DNA from 4 places in the Microaerobacter geothermalis genome. Region 4 is predicted to be linked to each of the others. Evidence: predicted binding sites of a transcription regulator. Region 4 holds the regulator's gene; each other region holds the start of a gene.
What was found. Region 4 encodes LexA, which represses DNA repair genes until DNA is damaged. Its sites were predicted from a motif close to CGAACATATGTTCG; they were not measured.

Region 1 (5,995 bases), on a different contig from region 4:
TAGCCCCTTCTCATTGGTTGGCTCCCCTTCTTCATCCAACAGGGTATCAATCCTGTTAATCACCCCGATGTCCCCATTGAACACTTCCTTGTTATAGTTATTTTTTGTCTGTATCACTTTATCTCCCACTCGAAAGATCGTCTTTCCGGCTGGTATTTCCTCTTTGTAGAGGGCTGGAGGATTAATCGTTTCTTGCAAGATACGATTCAGTTCCTGAGTGCCGATCTCTCCCTTTTTCATGGGGCTGAGGACAAGAATATCCGATGGTGTATACCCCAGTTGCAAGAATCGTAAAACGCTTTTCCGGATCGTTTCCGCTATCTCTTCCGGGCTTTCCCGATGGATGAAGTAGAAATCGTTTTTCTCAGGGTCAATGGCAAACATCTTCCCTTGATTAACCCGATGTGCATTCATCACAATTTGACTTTCTTGTGCTTGTCGGAATATTTCTGTTAATTTCACGTGGGCAACCCCGGCATCCAGCATATCCTTTAGCACATTCCCAGGATTAACTGACGGGAGTTGATCACTGTCCCCAACCAACAATACTTTGGTTTTGGGGGCAACCGCACTGAACAATAGATCGGCCAACTGGATGTCCATCATGGACACTTCATCTACGATGAGCAAATCGCACGGCAAAAAATTATTTTCATCGAAAACGGGATCTTCTCCAGGACGGAACCCTATCAACCTATGTATTGTACAAGCGTCCACCCCTGTTAATTCAGCTAACTTACGACTGGCTCGTCCGGTGGGGGCTGAAAGAGATATTTCAGCCTTTGGAAATCTCTCACGATATATCTCAATCATCGCTTTGATGACTGTGGTTTTTCCCGTACCAGGGCCCCCAGTAAGAATGAGCAAACTTTCGGTGAATAGCTTTCTGATCGCTTCCCGTTGCCCTTCAGCCAATACCATATTGTTCTTCCGCTGATAATCCCGGATTGCCGGCTCTACCAAAAAAGGCATGGCTTCGCCATTCCCGGAACCATTCAATTTCTTTGAAAGTTTCTGGGCCACTCTTTTTTCGTGTTTGTATAAAAAAGTTGGATAAATCACGCCGTCTTCTATGACAATTCGTTCATTAGCTTCTAGAGCAGCAATCCCCTGCTCCACTTCTGCCCGTGTTATTTGCTCCTTGGCATTGTGATTCAACACCCTTAATGTATCCGCAATCAGTTCATCCTCTGGCAGATAACAATGCCCTATGTTAAAGCATTTTTCTTTCAATACATAATCCACACATGCCTCAATCCGATATCCCGAAGCAGGCGAAATACCAATTCGCTTGGCAATCTCGTCAGCCTTTAGAAATCCTATCAGTTTTAAATTGGTCAACTGATAGGGATTTTTCAAGATGACTTCGGCTGTATTTGAACCGAACTCCTTGTAGGCTTTAACCACCATATTTGCCGTGATTCCGTATGGCAACAACCGCATCAGGATGTTCTGTATCTCAAACGTTAAACGAACACTCTCCACAATCTTGGCAGCCTTCTGTTGTCCAATTCCTTTGATGGGAAGCAGACAGCCTTCCCCATCCTTCATTATCCTGTTCAGCGAATCCTCCCCAAGATGCTGAACAATATCTTTTGCCCGTTTTTCTCCGCATCCCTTGATTAAGGGTGAAGCTAAAAAAGCGATAATCTGACTTTTTGTTTTCGGCAACGGCCGTTCCCAACGGGTGACTTCCAGTTGCTTCCCATACTGTGGATGAGTGACCCATTCCCCATCCACCGTAATTGTTTCCCCACTGTCCACCCCGTAAATTGATCCCTTGATAACATAATCCCCATCACTGGCCTCCAGTTTGGCAATCAGGAAATCCTCTTTTCGGTAAATGATCTTGGTGATTTTTCCGGTGAACATCTCCCCCACCCCCTTATCTCGTTTCGCAAATGTTCTCGTAAATGTTCGACTAAAACGGGGATGATGAAGGTCGGGGTTAGAATTTTTTTCCTTGGGATCGTTTTTCCGTCAGGGTCAATTTTCTTATACACTCTTTCAAAGAATGACATGGGGAACCGGAATGTTTCTTTCTTTCTCTTGTTAATAAAGGCCTGGCACTTTTCTATAAACGTCAGTTTTTCGTTGATTTCTGCTTTTTCATCTGTATTTGCAGTAGATTCTGTTTCAATGTGCTCCATTTGGTCTTGTAATTCTTCCCGAACTTCCTCCAATGTTTCTGCAACTTCTTCAGCTGTAGTTTTTTCTATCGCTTCATATTGCTTCAAATACTCTTTCATTTCTTTTTTGTCATTGGTCGTATTAGCTTTGTGCAAAAGTTCTTTGGCTTCCTTCTTCTGCTTTTCCACGCTGCCAGGGAGGGTAGACTCTATCGTTGCATCACAATCAATGCTTTTGGCAAATTCCCAGAACTCTTCCCCTGTCATTTCATCGTCCAAAATTCTCTGAACGAGCGGAACAGATTTAATGATGTGCCAGATTTTGAAAGGCACATCGGTGACCCTTCCCTTCGTCTTGACGAACTTAGGCTTGTAGTCTTCCGGTTTGTTCATCTCGACAAAAATGTATCCAGGGGTTAGACATCTCAATTGAGGGTCTTTCTCTCGACCTACCAGCTTTTGAGTAAAGCTGGCGATAATATGTACCGCTTTGATTCCAGTTTTCTGCCGTTTCATGAGGTATTCAAGCATCTCTTTCGCCCGAAATTCCATACCAGTCCGCACCTGAACAGTAAAAACTGCTGAATAGTACATTCCTTTTCCCCCTTTGAAATTCCTAATTTCCAGCACACAACTTCCTGCTAAAGAAGCTCTGGGCTGGAAACTGCTAAAATGATTGATCTAACATCGTTTCCAGCACTTTACGAATGGATCTTTCAAAATATTGTTTTGCCTCACTTCTTTGAAAGCCCGTATGCTCTTCTATCTCCTTAAAATTAAGCCTGTTCTGGTACCGCAACAGAAAAATTTCTTTCTCTATCGGCGATAACCGTTCAAGCCACCAAGCTTCTGGCTCTTCCCCTATTCTCATTCCAAGTTTGATATAGCTCTCCCGGCACAAGTTGATATATGTTCGGATTCTTTGATTTCTGAGTCGTTTTAATAGAGAGTTAGGATTTATTTTGTTTGCCAAAATACTTTCTTCTTCGATCATTGTTTGAAGCTGCCGTATATATGCCCGATAACTTGCATGTATCTCCAGCCATTTGGGCATTGCCTAATCGCTCCTTATTAACTAAATTTTCATCCTAATCGGCGCACGAGACCCCGATTCAAGGTGGGGGTTATTGACACGGTTTTATCAACGAGGGCGATGACTCAACCATTGCAATAGAAATTCTTTTGTTTCCTGAGCGGGAAAATACCACTTGTTCCCTACTTTGTACTTTGGGAATCTCGGGTCGAAGAAGAATTCTTTCTGTATCGTGTTCCAGCTCATACAGGTGCGGCGTTTTAATTCTGCAGCATCCCAAAACACCAATTCTGAATCGACTTCTTTGATTTTTTCCTTGAGTTTTTCTAAGTATAGTTGGCGAACCTCTTGCTGGTTAATTTGAATGTCAAGCATTATTCTCCACCTCCAAAAAAATTAAAGTATCAAAAAGGAATTAAGAGGAAAATATAGAATACAAATGATTACCCTGTTAATTTTTCTTTTATTGAATTTGTTTCTTCAGTTGTTGGCTTATCGCTTGAAGGATTGTACTCATGCAGTATCCGAAGAGCATTTACCATTTTTTCCATGTCAGGCTTATAAACAGCTCGGAAAACTATATTTTTTAGGTTTCTTAGTTGATGGTTTCTCACTTTGTAACACCCCCTAAGCTGATGTGGCGGTTTGCTCACTATTACCCGCGTTAACTTCGCGTATCGCATAGCGACTGGGTAAAAAAATTTCATCTTTTTTCTTGTTGTATAAATTAGCGATTTTTTCTGCGCGTTCTGCGCTGACTTGACGCTGACCGTTCTCGATTTGCGACAGATACCCTGCCGGGATGCCAAGCTTGCGTGCCGCTTCTTCGATGCTTAATCCTGTTGCAATACGGGCCTGTTTTGGTAAACTATTCATTTAATCACCTCCATACTTTTCGATATGCGTTGTTCTGACATTAATATACTATTCATTTTGCAAAGTGTCAATGCATTATGCAAAGTTTTTTTAATTTAACTTTTACTTTCGCATAGTGCAAAGTATAATGATGTGTAGAGGAGGTATTTAAGATGCGGATGTTCGGAAAAAGATTGCGCGAACTTAGAAAAAGAGAAGGACTAACCATGAAACAGTTAGGTGAAAAAATCAATCTAGCTGAATCAACCATTTCCGGTTATGAAAACGGAAATCGAAAACCGGATATGGATATAGTTGAACGGTTCGCAGATTTTTTCGGTGAATCCGTTGATTACCTTCTTGGTCGCATAGATAGTCAAAGAACTGAACACACTGAGGGGCTTGCGTTTTATGGTGGAGGAGAAAATTTAACTGAAGAAGAATTGGAGTATTTAAAAGAAAGCCTGGAATTATTCAGAAAGATGAAAGCCAGAAGCAAAGCCAAAGATAAAGCAGAAAAATAAAATGCAGCAAAAAAACGACACTAATTTAGGTTATAGTGTCGTTTTCTTTTTACAGACTGTTGTCGAAAAATGACGATTTATGACAATTATTGTTATATATATTGTAAAATTCGATTCCGAAATATAAAATAGAACATATATTCCTATTTTTACGGAGGTTTGCCATGGATTTTTCTCTATATAAAATGTCACCTTTGGAAGAGTGGATCTATCAAAAATATATGGAAAACGGGATTCAATATGCTTCAGACTTAGAATTAGACCGTATCTCATATATTTTTAATGCTGAAGTTATATGCACTAAAGCTCCGTCCCATGTTCAATGGGATGATGAGTATTGTTTAATATTTATTAATGATGCCTTAGACGAACCAAATAAAAGAGCAGTTTTTTTTCACGAACTTTGCCATCCCGTACTGCATCATGGGAATCAACGATTTATGCCCAGTGCTTTTCGAGAACTACAGGAAATACAGGCCAGCCACTTTCAGCTATATTCTGCAATGCCAATTTACATGTTAAAGCAGTTTCAGAATTTGTCGGCTCCTGCTATTGCTGAGGAGTTTAATTTACCCTTATCATTAGTACAAACAAGGCTTCAGCAAATACATGAGCGTATTCAGCATGAAAAATCCAACCGACAATTCATCGCTAAAATCAAATATTACAATAAAGAAACAAATTCTAAAAATTGGTCACCAGAAACAAAGAGGATTTTGGACAAGCTTTATAAGCAAATATTGAAGAAAGGAGCGGCAAATCAATGAAATACAAAGTTTATTACGATTATCATGAAGGTGAATTAGTACCCATATGGTTTGTAATTAGCTTAGATGGAATTTATTGGTCTGATGATTATCTCTATGTCCCTATTGAGGCTCCTTTTGAATCTTTTCCAGTTGATGAGTTCGATGAAAATATCATGAGCTTCTCTATCTTGATGTCCGACTTAACACGGGTTTACGATAAAACTAATGAGTTTGGTATTTATTTGCCCTATGTAAAGCAACGGGTTTTAGAATACGGTATTGATGTGACGGAGATTGAACAATTTATCATCCAGGTTGCTGATGTTGAGGATGTTCTTCAAATGAGTATTATTCGTGATTTCATACGGAGAGGTGAACAAACATGAGAGTAGCAGTTTATGCAAGGGTGTCATCAGAGGATCAAGCGGAGCGAAAAACAATAGAAAACCAGTTGGAATTTGCCCGCAAATACTGCGACTTGCATGAGTTCGTTCCGGTCGAGTGGTATAAAGACGATGGGGTAACCGGCACTATCCCACTAGAGATGCGTGAGGAAGGTAAACGGATACTTGAAGATGCTAAAGCAAAGCGTTTTGATGTACTTCTGATTTATCGTCTCGACCGATTAGGCCGGTCTGCACGGATTATCTTAAATGCAGTTTACGAGTTGGAACAGTATGGTGTGAAAATCCGTTCCATGACCGA
Region 2 (5,995 bases), on a different contig from region 4:
GGACCAGTCCGAAAATTTAAATCAGTTGTATTAATATATCCATAGGGAAATCCCAGGGGGCTCTTCTCAGATAACACTGTAACAAAATCTGAGCGGACATATCCGACCTCTCCTTCGGGAAGGACAATTTGAAACCAGCGAGGAGCCAATTTCTCCGGCAATTCGTCCTTACTGGGCACCGGCTGGAGATATGGAACATCGTTTCCCCATACTTCTATTCCTCCAGCTGTCATCCCGCCGGCGTTAGAATAGTAATAGGTAGCTGATAATTTCCCATTATAGGTTATTACTTCTCCCCTAGTACTGTCGACAGCTCTTCTTATATCTTCTCCTTCTACAGTAAAACCCTTATAAGCCTGCTCAAAGGTGGTATCAGAAAGATGAGCAATACCATATTTATTCCCCAATCCCAAGGCATAGGTTCGTGCAATAACTGCTTGTACTTTCAGGGATTCTAAAGGCCAGCCAGTAGCCAACTCAGATCCTACAACACCGTACAAATATTCTTCAAAGGGCAGTTCGTTAATGACAGTGTAGGAATCCTGAAACATCCTAAGTTCTATCACACCACGGTATTTTCTGTTATTTTTTTCGGCAACCTGGATCACTGGAGTCTTTCCGCTACTTTCCCTGGGCTTGGCAATGATCACTTGGGACGGGGAAAAATAGTAATGGGGAACATATTCAATATTTTTGCCGGAAAAAACAGCATCATATTTCTTAACCAGATAAGCGGTTTGCTGAACAGGCTGCAAGTTTATATCCGGATAAGCGGCAACTACTTCCTGATAAAGGGATGTGAATTCCTCTGATGTGGCAGCCCTTCCCACCCAGACATTGTATTGAAGCTGGCCATTTCCGTCATGGGTCATTGCCAACTGTACCGGAAATCCTGAATTGGATAACTGGGTAAGAAGATTTAGCGCTTCTCCTTCCGTTGTAAAGGTTCCCGCACTCCAGCGCAAATTCCCAATCACCTTTCCTCTGAGCATGGAAAGAAGGGCAATGCGGTCCTTTAGGGCCACTGCATTTTCATAAGAAGATTCCGCTCCAACGATCACTTGAAAGACGGATTCTCCTTTTTGGTTATCCACCAAAACCTCTGAAGAAAAATCATATGTACTTAAAATTTCAGCCACCTGCTGGGCTTTATTCATATCCTTGGTCTCTTCAACCAAGACCTGAAACAGGTCTGGACTGATGCGCAGGGAAGAACGATCCACTACACTAAGATACGGGAACGAATTGGTATCTTTTAGCCAAAAAATGTCCATTCCTGTTTCACTGGACAATGTTACGGTAGGAACAGTGGCCCGATCATATTTTCCAATGTCAACGAAAAGAGCAACCCGGATGGAAGTCAACCCGGATATCCCTTGGGCCTGGGCATTCCATGAGACAGATGAAAGGATAACCATAGAAGCTAACAGCAGCATAATGATTTTTCTTTTCAACAGAAGTCGTCCTTTCTTTCGTTATATTTCATGCTATAGATCTGGAATTAAAGATTTACACATCCGCTTGTCGAGTTCTCGCGTGAAGTAATTAAAGGCCGCTTCAAGTCTAAAGAACGGAGCCCTCAAAAACATCTGGGAAACTCGAAGATGGAGTCAGATTGAGGGTAATTCCCGTTCTTGAGCCTTTTCGCTCAGTACGAACTCGAAGGCTGTCCGTATAAATCTTTAATTCCGTCTATATAGACGATCATGACCCATAAGGAAACATATTGATTAACGGAACCATCGAAAAATCAAGGAAAGCACCGTGAGCACAATGCTTAATATGATACTTGTCATCACCGGAAAATAAAACTTGAAATTCTCCTTCTCCACCACAATGTCCCCCGGCAACCTTCCAAGGGGGAGAAAACGGCCGCCAATTTGCCAAATCAACCCAATCATAATCAAAACAATCCCAAGTCCTATTAACATTTTTGCAACAGGATTCAAGATTCTGGCACCTCCAATTGGAAATGTTGATAAGCTAATGGAGCAACCATTCGTCCCCTCGGTGTTCGCTGTAAAAAACCAATTTGCAACAAATAGGGCTCATATACATCCTCAATGGTATTGGCTTCTTCACCTATGGTCGCGGCAATGGTATCAATTCCTACCGGACCACCTTTAAATTTTTGAATGATAGAAAGAATAAGTTTATGGTCAATATGATCCAGCCCAAGGCGATCTACTTGAATCATTTCTAATGCTTCTTTGGCCACTTTTTCGGTAATGATGCCATCCCCCTTAACCTGGGCAAAATCTCTTACCCTTTTCAACAGACGGTTAGCCACCCTAGGGGTTCCCCGGGAACGCAGAGCAATCTCTCTTGCACCCGTCTCGTGGATGGGAACCTGCAAAATATCTGCTGCCCTGGTCACAATAAAAGTGAGCTCATCAACGGTATAGTATTCCAGACGGCTGACAACTCCGAAGCGATCCCTTAACGGAGAAGAAAGCAAACCAGCCCTTGTGGTGGCTCCAATCAGAGTAAAAGGAGGAAGATCCAATCGGACCGATCTGGCACTTGGTCCTTTTCCAATAATAATATCTAAGGCAAAATCCTCCATCGCCGGGTACAAAATTTCTTCCACTGTACGATGCAGCCTGTGAATTTCATCGATAAAAAGAACGTCCCCTTCTTGTAAATTAGTGAGAATGGCTGCCAAATCCCCTGGCCTTTCAATGGCTGGTCCTGAAGTGGTTCTCAGGTTAACCCCAAGCTCATTGGCAATAATCGCGGACAAGGTTGTTTTACCCAATCCAGGCGGACCATATAGCAGAACATGATCCAATGCCTCTTTTCTCATCTTAGCAGCCTCAATAAACACCTTCAGATTTTCCTTAACCTGCTGCTGGCCTATGTATTCAGATAGGTATCTTGGACGAAGATTATACTCTACTCCTTCATCTTCGGGCATCATATGAGTCGAAATGATCCTTTCTTCCATTCGTTTTCCTCCTTATCCCCTTGCCAATTCCTTTAATGCCCTTTTCAACACTTCATCAATGGAAGAATATGCTTTATCTTCCTCCCGCAAATGAAGAATAACCCGGTCCACTTCACCTTGTGTATAACCAAGTGCAAGGAGGGCTTCTACAGCTTCGTCTAACAGAGGAACAGACGATATAGGATATTGATTTTCTGTTTTTATTGGCTCTATTCCGTTTGAAAACGGCATGTTTTTCAGTTTATCTTTCATCTCCAAAATAATTCTCTGGGCTGTTTTCTTACCGATTCCGGGGAATTTTGTGAGAAAGCTGACATCCTCCTTTTGTATCGCAGAGATAATTTGTTCAGGAGGAGCCGCAGAAATGACAGATAATGCTCCTTTGGGCCCAATTCCCGATACATCAAGAAGCTTGCGAAATAGTTCCCTTTCCCCTTTGGTTAAGAATCCATATAACATCATAACATCTTCCCGAACATAAAGATGAACGAATACCTTTACCTCCTGATGAAGCAAATGCTGATAGGAGAACGGGTTTCCGCAAAATAAACGATATCCGATTCCTCCTGATTCTACAACCAGGTAATCCGATTCCAATTCACTTAACATTCCTTTGATATATTCCATCATAATGATGTATCTCCATATATGTATTTTTCAAGGGTGGACGAATGGGCATGGGTAATGGCAATGGCCAATGCATCAGCCACATCATCCGGTTTTGGGATTTCCTTTAACTTTAATAAAACCCTAACCATTTCTTGAATCTGACGTTTCTCAGCCTGCCCATACCCTACGACAGACATCTTCACCTGCAAAGGGGTATATTCTGAAATGGAAAGGCGTTTTTGTTCAGCAGCAAGAAGCAGAACCCCCCTGGCCTGTCCGACGGTAATAGCCGTAGTCACATTTCGGTTAAAAAACAGCTTCTCTATAGCCAGACAGGCGGGTTGATATTCTTCTATCAGTTCAAGAGTCGCCCCATATATTTGTTTAAGCCGAGCAGCCATATGCAAATCAGATGCTGTCTGGATAGAGCCGTACTGAACAGGTTTCAGCTGAGATCCCTTTTTTTCAACAATGCCAAATCCGACGATAGCCACTCCGGGATCAATCCCTAATATTCTCATTTGGTTCACCCTAACGAAGCATTTAAACTATGCCAACTCTTATCATAAAATTTTATCACATCGCTATTCTAACATAACAGCATCGTTTATCGAAGTCTTTTCGAAATGTTATCTCCTCATCCAGTGTGTAGAAATAAAAAATCCACTGAAAAAACATTCGATTTTATCAGTGGATATATATGATGATGATTCTCATCGTTAACGTTCCTATGATTATCACCTATGATTTGGCAAATGCTCCGTAAGTAGAAAGGATTGAATTATACTCCGCCAGATTCCTTACCCTGATTCCACTTTGCAGCAACTTCAATTCTTCGGAAGGAAGGCTTGACTCCAACCTTTCCGTATCTAAAGGGTAAAAGGTTTGAATCACTTTTTTGTCTGCGGGAGGACCTAAGAATAAAGTAAGTACTCCGCCTTCAGACAATCCCATATACCCATTTTCTTTACAAGCAGGAGCTAAATCATCCACCTGTTTCAAATAAACCATCTCTTTATCTGTGGCACGAATTAATTCCCATTCCTTATCAAGTTGGGACAATTTATCCATTAGGACGGTTTCTCTTATTTCGTCGGTTACTCCACAGACATATCTAATCTGGTATACAACCTCAATGGGCTGTTTGCCGAGAGCCTCCACGGCTTGGATATTTTCTTTCTCTGCTGCGTTTTTTCCTTTAAAGTTAATCATCGTATCATCAAGGAGCAAAGTTCCCAAAAGAAAAATTCCAATAATGCCCGCAAATAACGCTCCTAATGTGATCCAAGATTTCCTTTTATATTTCTTCAAAAAAATTTTTCTTAAAAACCACATGCGAAAAACCCCTTTTAACCTGGTTTTCATCATTATTTCCAGATAAAAGGGATTTTATACAAGAGACATTTATGATGCCCCTAATTTATCCAATTCTTCATCATCAATATCAAAGTTAGCATACACGTTTTGCACATCATCATTATCTTCCAACATATCCATCAACTTCAACATCTTAGGAACCTCATCTCCGGTCAATTTAACCTGGGTTTGAGGAACCATGGTGATTTCAACAGAAGAAAATGCAAATCCTTGACTCTCCAAGGATGTCTTAACCTTTTCAAAATCATCTGTAGTCGTATAGATTTGGTAACCATCCTTCTCTACCACAAAATCCTCGGCTCCTGCTTCCAACGCTGCCATCATGACCTCATCTTCATCCTGGTTGGTGGTTTCCTTATCGATAGTTAAAGAGCCTTTCCTGTCAAAGAGGAAGGATACACAACCTGATTCCCCTAGGTTCCCGCCATTTTTTGAGAAGATATGCCTGACCTCAGCAGCCGAACGGTTTCTGTTGTCTGTCAATACATTCACCAATACGGCAACTCCTCCAGGACCGTATCCTTCGTAAGTGATTTCTTCATAATTTACTCCGTCCAATTCACCCAGGGCTTTTTTTATGGTTCGTTCAATATTATCATTGGGCATATTGGCTTCTCTTGCCTTATTAACAGCCATACGAAGACGGTTATTGGTATTGATGTCTCCGCCCCCTTGACGGGCAGCCACATAAATTTCCTTTGAAATCTTGGTAAATATTTTTCCCCTCTGCGCATCTTGTCTACCTTTTCGATGCTGAATATTTTTCCATTTAGAATGGCCAGCCATTATTCTACGACTCCCCTTTACATCAAATTCCATGGTTAGTGTAGCATAAGGATTGTCAGTTGGTCAAAGCTAACCCTTGCCCCGCTTAGCTTGCCACATATCGCAATTAGCTCAAGTAACGCACTCTATCTAACAAATGCGAGGTAAATGCATTCCAGTTAACCGGCTCAGGCGACGTGTATTTCCCAGGGGTGTTTTAAGAAAAAGATTGCCTTTGCCTCTTCCGATTACCTTCCCGATTACCTTTGCCTCTTTTCCATATTCATGATTATGCAA
Region 3 (5,995 bases), on a different contig from region 4:
CAACTGTTGAGAGAAATGGAAAAATTTTTGGGAAAATTGAGATTTCCCAGTTTGCCTTTGAAACGGATCAACACTTTATTGAAAAATTAAAATCCTTAGAGGAGAAGGGAATTGATGGTCTGATTATTGATGTGAGAGGAAATCCTGGGGGGCTTCTAAATACGGTTCTTACCATTTCTGAAGAGTTGGTACCCAATAAAGGTGTGATTCTCCATGTGACAGATCGAAACGGGGAGAAGAAGACATTTAATTCAAAGTTGGATGGGAAAAAACCATATCCTATTGTTGTGTTGGTTAATGAAGAAAGCGCAAGTGCATCAGAAATCCTGGCGAGCGCATTGAAGGAGAGCGGTGATTACCCAATTATTGGACAAAAGACCTTTGGGAAGGGGACCGTTCAAAGCACTGTGGAAATGAGTGACAAAAGTAGCCTTAAGCTAACCATTGCCAAATGGTTAACCCCAAAGGGGAATTGGATCCATGAAAAAGGGGTGGAACCCACCTATGAAGTTTCTCAGCCTCCCTATTTTAGCGCGCTGCAACTACCAAAAGACAAGGTGCTGAAAAGGGATATGAATGGACCGGAAATTTCCAATCTCCAAATCATCCTCCAGGGCCTTGGATTTAACGTCAATAGAAGTGATGGATATTTTGATGAAAATACGGAAAAAGCCATGAGAGATTTTCAACTTAATAACAATCTTCCTCCAACAGGATTGCTGGATAAGGATACCGCTGATCTTTTGGAAGAGAAATTGAGGATAAAATTAAGTGATCCCAAGAACGATAATCAGCTTCAAAAAGCTATCGAGGTTCTTGTGAATCTGACGGAAAAGAAATAGAGGATTTCATCAGAAAGTGTCGAATACAAGACCACAGGATCTGTGGTCTTCATTTTTATCTGAAGATGTATACAGGTTGCTAGCTTTTGGCTTCTGATCATGGAGGGTCTCGTATATGAGTATCAGCTATTATGTTCTGGTGTTCCTGATCGTTCTTATCGGATTAATTTCCGTATATTGGAATTATGTAAAATTGATGCATTTAGAAAGGCAACTGTTTGGCCACCGTATTCGTTCCCATTGGAAAAAGATCGGATTATCCTTAGCCTTTAGCATCGTTTCTGGTTTGACCATTTCTGGCGTTTTATATGGTCTGGGAAGCATGATTCCTCCTATCCTTCTATTTCTATGGTGGGGATTAGCCCTGATCCTTTCATTCTTTCGATTTCGTTTTATGGCCTCGGCAGTCATTGGAGGCCTGATTGTGGCCGTCAGGATCCTGATGGAATACTTTCCGCCCGGAAGTGTGATTGGTTCTTTACTAGACGAATTTTGGGCGTTTTTAGGAACGATTGATGTGGTATCCCTGTTGATACTTACGACTATGCTCTTTTTAGCCGATTTCCTTTTTCTTTATTTTTTTGGAGAAAAGGCGGCCACGCCTTATATAGAGAGAAGTAAGAGGGGAAGACTATTTGGAGGTTATCTGTTTCAAAGCCTTTTTCTTTATCCGATCGTGTTAGTTGTGCCAGGCTCCATTGGGATTCCCATTACTGCAGATGTATCGCTGATTCCCTTTCCGGTTCTTTCAGGGTATCAATACCAGATGACCCGGACCTACCCGTGGATAGGGAAAAATATGATTGCAAGGGGCTCCCTGCTAATTTTATTCCTTTTGGCTGTAATAATAGGGATAAGTTATTACTGGCCTCCTGCTATATGGGGTTCATTCCTTCTCCTGTTTGCCCCGGAGGTACTTCATCAGTTGAACAAACGGAAAGAAAAAAACGGGCAGCCGGTGTTTGTAAATGATGAAAGAGGCTGTAGGATATTAGCCCTCATTGATCCTTCACCGGCAATGAAAACGGGAATAAGACCGGGGGAAATCATACAAAAAATCAACGGGGTGCCCATAAGAACGAAAAAAGATATCTATTATTCGCTTCAGAAAAAGCCTGCATACAGTAAAATGGAAATTTTAGACCATGACGGAGAAGTTCGGTTTGTTCAGAGGTCGTTATACCATGGGGAACACCATGAACTGGGAATGGTCACTTCTCCTGAAAAGAATGAACCGTCTATATTGGGGGGTTATCCGAAGGGGATTATTCATTCTTTAAATCCAAAGGTCAGCTCTGATCATCCAGGGATTGAGCTGACCGCCTCTCATACTCCCGCTCCTTAAGGAATAGATAAGCGGGTAGACTTTCTTTATACAGACGGAACGAAAGAATTCACTAAGGACAGCCTTCGAGTTCGTACTTAAGCGTTGAGGCTAAAGAATGGGAATTAGCGATCAAACTGACTCCACCCTTGAAATACCCAGATTTTTTGAGGGCTCCGTTCTTTAGCCTCGATGCGGACATTAATCACATCTGGGCCGAACTCGACTAGCGGACGTGTGAATCTTTAGTTCCACATCAATAGATAGGGGAGAGAATGTATGTCTTTTTTATTTAAACTGTTGATTGCATTGATTGTACCAGGGGCGATAACCGTTGCTGTGGGCCGGGTGGTTATGAATGTTTGGCTTGGGATCATCGTTGCCGTTGGCGTAATGATGGCGGTTTTTGAAGGATATAAGCAGGGACCTGTTTTGATGACACTAGGACTGATCTCGATGATTATTGCATTTTTTATCACAAAGAAGCTCCTTGGCGGGAAGACCTGGGATAAATAGGCGGCAGCACAAACTGAACATCCTTATCCAAAAGTCCTTCGATTAATTCTGGAAGGGCTTTTGTTGTTTGCTGAAGCTCATGACATAACAGGATGCTTCCGTCTTCACTATAACGGATTCCATTTTCAGAAATTTTTTTTGGATGATGTCGATTCAGCCAATCATGGGTGGAAACGTGCCATAACATGGGGATCATATTTAATGTTTCAACTGCCAATAATGTATCGGTGTTATAACGGCCAAAGGGAGGGCGAAAATAGGTAATAGGTACGCCCGTAATTTCTTCGACTTTATCTTTGGATAACTGAAGGTCAGCCAATTGTTCTTGATAGGACAATTTGGTCAGATCCCGATGCTTCCATGAGTGGGACCCGATGAGATGACCTTCATCCAATACTCTTTTCCATGGCCTTTGGGGATGAATATATTTGCCAAGCCAGAAAAAAAGGGCGGGAACATTATAATGGGCCAAAATATCTAAAATTTGATACAAACAACGGCTGGGCCCGTCATCAAAAGTAAGAACCACATACTTCTTTCGAGGTTTATTCGATCCATAAGCATCGCTTTTATTTTCCTGCGCATCTAAACCAATCGAAAATTTTTTAAATATGTCCTGTAAACGGATAACAACCCGGTTATCCTCATGGGGGTATATCACCTCATCATGGCAAACCACTCATGGACTTTGATAAATGGTCATCATCCTTCTCCTCCCTTCCTATTTATCATACAATAATCATCCACAAAATGCATGCAACAGATCACTCTACCACCAATCTGAAATTTTCAGAACAAACGTTCCAAAAATGTTATGGATGGAGCCAATCTTATGATATAATAGCTCTTAATAAATTCTTTGTTCCACCATATCATTTCAAAATAAAGAAAGGATGAGAGCTGTGAACCAAACGTTTCAGCTCGTTTCAGAATATGAACCCCGGGGGGATCAACCGAAGGCCATTCAGCAGTTGGTTTCAGGGGTAAAAAATGGGAAAAAGCACCAAACCTTATTAGGGGCAACCGGTACGGGAAAAACATTTACCATTGCTCAGGTGATTCAGCAGGTACAGAAGCCTACACTGGTGATTGCCCATAACAAGACGTTGGCTGCCCAATTATGCAGTGAATTTAAAGAGTTTTTTCCCAATAATGCCGTTGAATACTTTGTCAGTTACTATGATTATTACCAGCCTGAAGCCTATATTCCACAAACGGATACCTACATTGAGAAGGATGCCAGTATCAATGATGAAATCGATAAGCTTCGCCACTCGGCTACCAGTGCCCTTTTTGAAAGAAGGGATGTCATTATTGTGGCCAGTGTATCCTGTATCTATGGTTTGGGAGATCCGCGGGAGTACCGGGATTTGGTTTTGTCCCTGCGGGTGGGAATGGAAAGGAACCGGGATGATGTCCTGCGAAAACTGGTATCTATCCAATATGAGAGAAATGACATCAACTTCGTCCGAGGAACATTTAGGGTAAGGGGAGATGTGCTGGAGATATTTCCGGCTTCCCGCGGTGAGCAGGCGGTTCGGGTTGAGTTTTTTGGAGATGAAATAGAACGGATTTCAGAGATTGATGTGTTGACAGGGGAAATCATTGCGGAGAGGGATCATATTGCCATTTTTCCTGCTTCTCACTTCGTAACCAGGGAAGAGGTCATGAGGGAAGCCATCCAGAGAATTGAAGCAGAACTAGAGGACCGTTTAAAGGTCCTTCGGGAGAACGGGAAGCTGCTGGAGGCACAAAGGCTGGAGCAGAGAACCAGATATGATATTGAAATGATGCAGGAGATGGGGTATTGTTCCGGGATTGAAAACTACTCCCTTCACTTAACGGGAAGACCCCCTGGCTCTACTCCCTATACCTTGTTAGATTATTTTCCTGATGATTTTTTGATCGTGATCGATGAGTCCCATGTGACCCTTCCCCAAATCAGAGGAATGTATAACGGGGACCGGGCGAGAAAGCTGACCCTCATTGACCATGGATTTCGCCTGCCCTCAGCCGCCGATAACCGACCCTTGAAATTTGAGGAATTTGAAAAGCATATCCGCCAGATTATATATGTTTCTGCCACACCGGGACCCTATGAATTGGAACATACCCCCGATATGGTGGAGCAAATAATTCGTCCTACAGGACTGGTAGATCCCAGCATCTCGGTTCGTCCGATTAAGGGACAAATCGATGATTTAATTGGGGAAATCCATGAGCGGGTAAAGCGTAATGAAAGGGTTTTAGTCACTACCCTGACCAAAAAAATGGCTGAGGATTTGACCGATTATTTAAAGGAAGTTGGCATCAAAGTGAAGTACCTTCATTCGGATATTAAGACCATTGAGCGAATGCAAATCATCCGAGGTCTTCGATTGGGAGAATTTGATGTGTTGGTGGGAATTAACCTTCTGAGGGAAGGTCTGGACTTGCCTGAAGTTTCCCTGGTAGCCATTCTTGATGCGGATAAGGAGGGCTTTTTGCGGGCGGAGCGCTCTCTGATTCAGACCATTGGAAGGGCTGCCCGCAATGCCAATGGTCAGGTCATTATGTATGCAGACCAGATTACCCATTCCATGAGGGTAGCCATTGATGAAACCAACCGCCGCCGGGCGATCCAGATGGAGTACAATAAAAGGCATGGAATTACCCCGCAGACGATAAAGAAGGCCATTCGAGATGTCATAGAAGCGACAAGGGCGGCGGAGGAGAAGGGGGATTATTTCATTGATCTTCCTGAGCAAAAAATGTCCAAGAAGGACAAGCAAGCTTTCATTGACCGCTTGGAAAAAGAAATGAAAGAAGCAGCCAGACAGCTACAGTTTGAACGAGCAGCTCAATTGCGTGATATGATTTTGGAACTAAAAGCGGAAGGATGAGTTATGTTGTCTCAGCATCATATTGTGATCAAAGGGGCAAGAGCCCACAATTTAAAAAATATTGATGTCACCATTCCAAGGGATAAGTTTGTGGTTCTTACCGGCTTATCCGGATCGGGCAAATCCTCTCTGGCCTTTGATACCATCTATGCAGAAGGGCAGCGAAGATATGTGGAATCCCTCTCTGCCTATGCCAGACAGTTTTTGGGCCAGATGGAAAAGCCCGATGTAGATTCCATTGAGGGCTTGTCCCCAGCCATCTCCATTGATCAAAAAACGACGAGTCGAAACCCCCGGTCTACCGTTGGAACCGTAACGGAGATCTATGATTATCTTCGCCTGTTGTTTGCAAGAATTGGGCGGCCCCATTGTCCTACCCATGGGACAGAAATCAGCTCTCAGACCATTGAACAGATGGTAGACCGCATCAT
Region 4 (5,995 bases):
ATTTTCTTGCCAGATGATTAATACGCTCAATATGCTCTTTCGTGATCATGTTGAAATCCTCCTACTTATCTACTCCCTTCACTTTACTGAAGTTTTCCTTTAATTTCAACCTCCTTTTCTCCTGTTATCATGTAACATATAGGCGACTTTCACTGTTTAAGCGGTCTTTTAGAACCTGGTGTCAGTTTTAAAAAAAAGAGTCCATATGGAATGTTTCCGAATGGACTCTTTTCATATTATAATTAACGTTCAAGTGTTAATTATTTTTTAAATACCAGGTTCAGCGGCCCGGGCTCCATAGCTGAAAATACCAGTTGGTGTTACAGGTCCATCAATTTTGGTTACAAAATCACCATTAGGTTTAAAAACCAGAACGGCATTTCCTTCCCAAAGAGCTACATATACGAATTTCCCATCTTGTGTATATTCAGGATGGACTGAACGTGTTTTCTGGGGATCAGTGCCTGCGATAGCTGCTGTGTCAATCTCTTTTACCACTTCAAGGGATTCTTTATCAATAACGAAAACCTTATTCCAGTTTGGAGCAAAAGCAATATCTACCCATACATAGTTTTGGGCTTCGCCTTTTCCTTCTATGCCGTTATAGGCGCGAATAAACAAAGATCCGCCGTTCTCTCCTTCTTTACCAAGACGAACTTGCTTGTATACCTCAAAGCCATTTTTTGTTTGTTTCCAGAAAGTTACTAAGTTTTCTCCAATCGCAGGTGTGGCGTAAAGAACTCCATTTTTCTTAGTGTGTATCACTGCACCTGGTCCAGGATGGGGTTTAATTCCGGCAGGTAATTGCGATACCAGTTTACCTTCCTTCATATCAACGATACCCATTAACCCGTTATCAGGTTTTGAAGGATCAAGTAGACTTGGCTTCGTATTATCGCCTTGTGATGCAATCATGAAATAGCGACCGCTATCATCCAAGAATCCATCATGCAGAATACGTCCTACCCTTGGAACATCAACCACAATTGGGAACCCTTTTTCTGCCCCTTCTTTAGATACATCAATCCCCCACACGCGTCCCGCTTCTTTTAATGCAACAACAAACATCTGTTTTCCATCGATGACTGTATCAAGAATTGCCGCAGCACGGCTTTGACTTCCATTCACTCCAACGATTTGTCCATCCGGATCTATACCGTAGGTTGGAAGATATTTAAGCGGGTTTAGATACTTATCAAGTATCATTACGGAGCTTGGCAGATAGTTGCTTATTGCGATGTATTCACCATCGGCGGATACAGCAGTTCCACGAGAATCTAGACCTACACGTACTTTTCTTACGGTTTTAAACGAATACATATCAACTTTAAAGAGCCAACCGTCGCGACCGATTCCATACATATAGCGTCCTTCAGGAGTATCTGCCGGACCAAACTGAATGGTATGTGTACGGTAGGAGCCATCAATCTTTCCAAGAAGCTTATGGTTTTTACCGTCCATTACTGCGTATTTACGGGTTTCACGCTCCATGGCAACCATTAAGTCACCAATTTCAATTTCATTAGGATCCCAGGCGGTTGGTTGTGCTGGTAAGGTTTTTTCATCATTTATAACCTCTAATGAAGCCTTGGCATCTTCTAATGACCAAGTTTGAGCCTCTAATGCAACTGGAGTTTTTAGGTATTCTATCAGTTCCCTAATGGTTGCATCGTCAGAACGGTCCTTTGAAACGGTGTTAAAGGCAGGCATTGGCGTTCCAGGACGTCCTTCTTTTATCACTTTGAAAATATCTTCCTCTTTCATGCCGGAGAAAAGACGCTCAGGCAAAAGGTTTGGCCCGAGGGCCCCAAGTCGGGTTTGTCCATGGCAGCCACCGCAGCTGTCCACATATAGTTTTTCGATATCAGTTCTTTGAACAACCCCTTTTGCTTGTTCACCAGCAACTGGTTCAGACGGCTTGTTAACAGGTTGTTCTGTTGGCTGGGCCTGTTCTTTAGCTGGTTCCGAAGCTTTATCAGATGGAGCAGTGGTCTCAGAAGAACAGGCTGTTAAAATAACGATGAGAGAAAGAAGAAATGCGAATAGTAGACCTCTTTTAAGCATGTAAAAACCTCCTTTTAATCATTTTTTAATCAACTAAACTTACATGACCCGAAGGGTCAAACTGATATGAAAAATATATTTTCATATCAAATAATAGAAAAAGTGCTGGTAAACTTTTACGATCCCCCCTTTATTTTTCCAATCATGTGTAGAAAGTGTGGAGAACCCTTCAACATGGATGCTAGCATGATATGTAACTCTTCAGTGTGATTTATATCACAGAACTAAATTTTAAACAGAAAAAATAAAACCTTGTCACAAAATTGACAAGGTTTTATTTTTGCCTTATGAAATTTCTGGAATCACCAACTGTTGACCCGGATAAATAAGATGATCTTTTAATCCGTTTGTTTTCTTTATGTAATATATCATTTTATATAGATCCACTCCCTTTTTATTCACTTGACTGGCAATTGACCAAAGGGTGTCTCCTTTTTTTACCGTTACGATCAATTGATGAGGTGGTTTTATATGATCAGAGACAGAATTTCCTTCATTTTCAACATAAGCAAAAACATAAGAATAGACACTTCCTAATCCTATGATTAAAACTAGTAAAACAAAAAATATTCCTTTGGACATGTTAATCCCCCCTTAACAATTCCGAAAACAATTCCGAACATTGGTTCTTAAGTCCAATTATATAAGGGAACAAATGTTTTTGCAACTATTTTTCGAACTCATGTTTGAACGATATCACGTTCTGTGTTATGATGAATATAAAGAGTAAATTTAGTATAAGAGGTGATATAATGACGGATTTATCCAATCGACAAAAAGCAATTTTAAATTTTATCAAATCTGAAGTTCGTGAAAAAGGTTATCCCCCATCAGTTCGCGAGATCGGTGAAGCGGTTGGATTAGCTTCCAGTTCAACGGTTCATGGACATCTGGCTCGCTTAGAAAAAAAGGGATATATTAGGCGGGATCCAACCAAACCAAGGGCGATTGAAGTACTCGATCAGGATGACTACGCACCGCATTTAAAAACTGCTTTTACATACGTTCCAGTTGTTGGAAAAGTTACGGCAGGAGAACCCATTACCGCCATAGAAAATGTTGATGAGTACTTTCCTCTCCCCGCCCCGATTGTCGGTGATCAAGAGGTTTTTATGTTAACTGTACAGGGGGACAGTATGATTGAAGCCGGGATATTAGATGGTGATTTTGTCATTGTTAAAAAGCAACAAAGTGCTTCTAACGGGGATATTGTTGTTGCTATGACCGAAGAGGGTGATGCTACGGTAAAGAGGTTTTATAGAGAAAATAATCGCATTCGACTTCAGCCTGAAAACTCGTCTCTTGAGCCTATAATAGTAACAAATGTAGCCATTTTAGGTAAAGTAATTGGGGTATTTAGAACAATTCATTAGTCGCTAAATGTTATGAATTTATAATCTTTCAGAAACCAGCTGATCATGACAAGCTGTATGAATATTTTGGTTCCATTATAAAAGCACCTATCCCTTTAGGAGATAGGTGCTGAACTTTTATGATCAAAAAATTAACGTTTGATATGAAAATACATTTTCATATCAATTTGTAACCCTTCGGGGCATGTAAGTTTAATACAATGAAATATATTGATCTCTTTCCCAATTATGAACTTGGGTACGGAACATATCCCACTCAATTTCCTTTGCTTGAACAAAGTGTTCTAAAGCATGGCCCCCTAGTGCATCACAAATGACCTTATCGGCGAGCAAGCAGTCAATTGCTTCTTTTAATGTGCTTGGGAGGCTTTCGATACCCGCTTCTTTTCTTTCCTGCTCATTCATGATGTAGATATTACGATCAGTTGCAGGCGGCAATTGAAGTTTGTTCTTGATTCCATCCAGACCAGCTTTTAACATAACTGCAAGGGCTAAATACGGGTTAGCAGCAGGGTCAGGGTTTCTTACTTCAATTCTAGTGCTTAATCCTCTTGAAGCAGGAATACGTACTAATGGACTTCTGTTTTTTGCTGACCAGGCCACATAACATGGAGCCTCATAACCAGGAACCAAACGTTTGTAGGAGTTTACGAGCGGATTGGTAATAGCCGCAAAACCGCGTGCATGTTTTAAAATTCCCGCCAAATAATAACGGGCGGTTTCGCTTAATCCTAAACTGTCGGTTTCATCATAGAAAGCATTTCCATCCTTCGTAAATAAGGATTGATGGGTATGCATTCCAGAGCCGTTAATTCCAAAAACGGGTTTGGGCATGAATGTAGCATGTAAGCCATGCTTGCGGGCAATGGTCTTAACCACCAGTTTGAATGTTTGGATATAATCGGCAGCTTGTACGGCATCGGCGTATTTAAAATCTATTTCATGCTGTCCAGGTGCAACCTCATGATGGGATGCCTCCACTTCGAAACCCATTTGATCAAGAACCATCACAATGTCTCGGCGACAGTTCTCACCGAGGTCAACAGGAGCAAAATCAAAGTATCCGCCTTGGTCGTTTAATTCCAACGTCGGTTCTCCTTTTTCATTTGTCTTAAAGAGGAAGAATTCAGGTTCAGGACCAACATTCATTGCAGTAAACCCGAGCTCTTTTGCTTCTGCCAAAACTCTCTTTAGAATTCCTCTTGGGTCTCCTGGGAAAGGTGTTCCATCCGGCATATAAACGTCACAAATTAAACGGGCAACTTTACCTTCTTCAGATCCCCATGGAAAAACAACCCAGGTATTATAATCTGGATAAAGATACATATCGGATTCTTCGATACGTACGAATCCCTCGATAGAGGAACCGTCAAACATCATTTTGTTGTCAAGGGCTTTTTCCAATTGACTTCTTGGAATCTCAACATTCTTGGTAACCCCCAATAAATCTGTAAACATTAATCGAATAAAGCGAACTTCTTCTTCATCAGCCATTTTTAAGATATCTTCCCTGGTATAGTTTCTTCCTGGCACTACAGCACTCTCCTTCCACTTTTCCTTTTAAAAATTTATCTCATATGCAGCCATGGCATGTGAGTTTAATAAGACTAATTTTAGTGAAAAAATCTTGAAAGTTCTCCTTGGATCAAAGATGGGGATGTCCCGGGCCTGTTATGCAGAATTTGGTGCTTTAACATTTGTAATAGTTCGCTTTCGGATAGTTCTTTCCGCTTGCTTTCTGATTTTTTGTCCATCACTGTCAATGGTTCGTTTTGATCTTTATCCTTCGACTGCATCAGCTGCTTTATTCCGGCAATGTTAATTCCCTTCTCAATTAACGATTTAATTTCCAAGAGTCGATCTACATCATTAAAAGAAAATAAACGTTGATTTCCTTTTGTTCGTGCAGGATGAATTAATTCATTTTCTTCGTAATAACGAATCTGTCTTGCTGTTAATTCAGTCAGCTGCATCACAATGCCAATAGGGAAAAGCGCCATGTTTCTACGAATTTGATCGCTCATTTTATCACCTCCAGGCATTCATACCACTATTTTAACTTTCGTAATATTCATTGTCAACGTATGTAATAATAAATTACATTATTTAATCTTTTTTTCTGAAATAATCAATTTTTTTTCCAACATATAATCTAATGCAGTTAATATGCCTATTTTTACATGTGAATAAGTAAGTCCTCCCTGAATAAATCCCAGGTACGGGGGCCTTAATGGTCCGTCAGCGGTCAATTCAATGCTAGCCCCTTGAATAAATGTTCCGGCAGCCATAATGACAGGATCATGATACCCCGGCATAGGGTTGGGCTCAGGAAGAACATTGGAATCAACAGGAGATGCTTTTTGTATCCCTTGACAAAAGGTAATTAAATTTTCCGGTGTATGGAATTGAATTGACTGAATCAGATCTGTTCGCGGTTCATTCCATTTTGGTGATGTAGAAAACCCCAATTCCTCAAGAAGAGCTGATGAAAAAATAGCACCCTTCAATGCTTGTCCAACCACGTGTGGAGCAAGAAAGAAACCTTGAAACATGTCAAG

Region 1: a site for LexA is predicted at 4,672-4,685, ahead of L1765_RS10235 (ImmA/IrrE family metallo-endopeptidase). Genes of this name have one in related genera too.
Region 2: a site for LexA is predicted at 4,224-4,237, ahead of ruvC (crossover junction endodeoxyribonuclease RuvC). Genes of this name have one in related genera too.
Region 3: a site for LexA is predicted at 3,474-3,487, ahead of uvrB (excinuclease ABC subunit UvrB). Genes of this name have one in related genera too.

What each region holds. Positions count from the first base shown of each region.
Region 1 is NZ_JAKIHL010000025.1:20,373-26,367, forward strand. Features, by position in the region: gene recD2 (SF1B family DNA helicase RecD2) at 1-1,872, opposite strand, end outside; gene L1765_RS10205 (transcription termination/antitermination NusG family protein) at 1,821-2,723, opposite strand; gene L1765_RS10210 (hypothetical protein) at 2,797-3,183, opposite strand; gene L1765_RS10215 (DUF771 domain-containing protein) at 3,271-3,537, opposite strand; gene L1765_RS10220 (hypothetical protein) at 3,606-3,776, opposite strand; gene L1765_RS10225 (helix-turn-helix domain-containing protein) at 3,790-4,038, opposite strand; gene L1765_RS10230 (helix-turn-helix domain-containing protein) at 4,191-4,541, shown strand; gene L1765_RS10235 (ImmA/IrrE family metallo-endopeptidase) at 4,706-5,308, shown strand; gene L1765_RS10240 (hypothetical protein) at 5,305-5,676, shown strand; gene L1765_RS10245 (recombinase family protein) at 5,673-5,995, shown strand, end outside.
Region 2 is NZ_JAKIHL010000001.1:371,654-377,648, reverse strand. Features, by position in the region: gene L1765_RS01915 (SpoIID/LytB domain-containing protein) at 1-1,454, opposite strand, end outside; gene L1765_RS01910 (DUF2905 domain-containing protein) at 1,731-1,949, opposite strand; gene ruvB (Holliday junction branch migration DNA helicase RuvB) at 1,946-2,947, opposite strand; gene ruvA (Holliday junction branch migration protein RuvA) at 2,960-3,577, opposite strand; gene ruvC (crossover junction endodeoxyribonuclease RuvC) at 3,574-4,077, opposite strand; gene L1765_RS01890 (BofC C-terminal domain-containing protein) at 4,298-4,867, opposite strand; gene L1765_RS01885 (YebC/PmpR family DNA-binding transcriptional regulator) at 4,961-5,719, opposite strand; gene hypE (hydrogenase expression/formation protein HypE) at 5,849-5,995, opposite strand, start outside.
Region 3 is NZ_JAKIHL010000031.1:7,903-13,897, forward strand. Features, by position in the region: gene L1765_RS11350 (S41 family peptidase) at 1-842, shown strand, start outside; gene L1765_RS11355 (PDZ domain-containing protein) at 958-2,187, shown strand; gene L1765_RS11360 (DUF2198 family protein) at 2,446-2,682, shown strand; gene L1765_RS11365 (polysaccharide deacetylase family protein) at 2,642-3,361, opposite strand; gene uvrB (excinuclease ABC subunit UvrB) at 3,576-5,564, shown strand; gene uvrA (excinuclease ABC subunit UvrA) at 5,568-5,995, shown strand, end outside.
Region 4 is NZ_JAKIHL010000004.1:38,511-44,505, forward strand. Features, by position in the region: gene L1765_RS03780 (DUF896 domain-containing protein) at 1-49, opposite strand, end outside; gene L1765_RS03785 (nitrite reductase) at 268-2,064, opposite strand; gene L1765_RS03790 (LysM peptidoglycan-binding domain-containing protein) at 2,350-2,646, opposite strand; gene lexA (transcriptional repressor LexA) at 2,817-3,437, shown strand; gene glnA (type I glutamate--ammonia ligase) at 3,630-4,970, opposite strand; gene L1765_RS03805 (MerR family transcriptional regulator) at 5,051-5,461, opposite strand; gene L1765_RS03810 (methionine gamma-lyase family protein) at 5,540-5,995, opposite strand, start outside.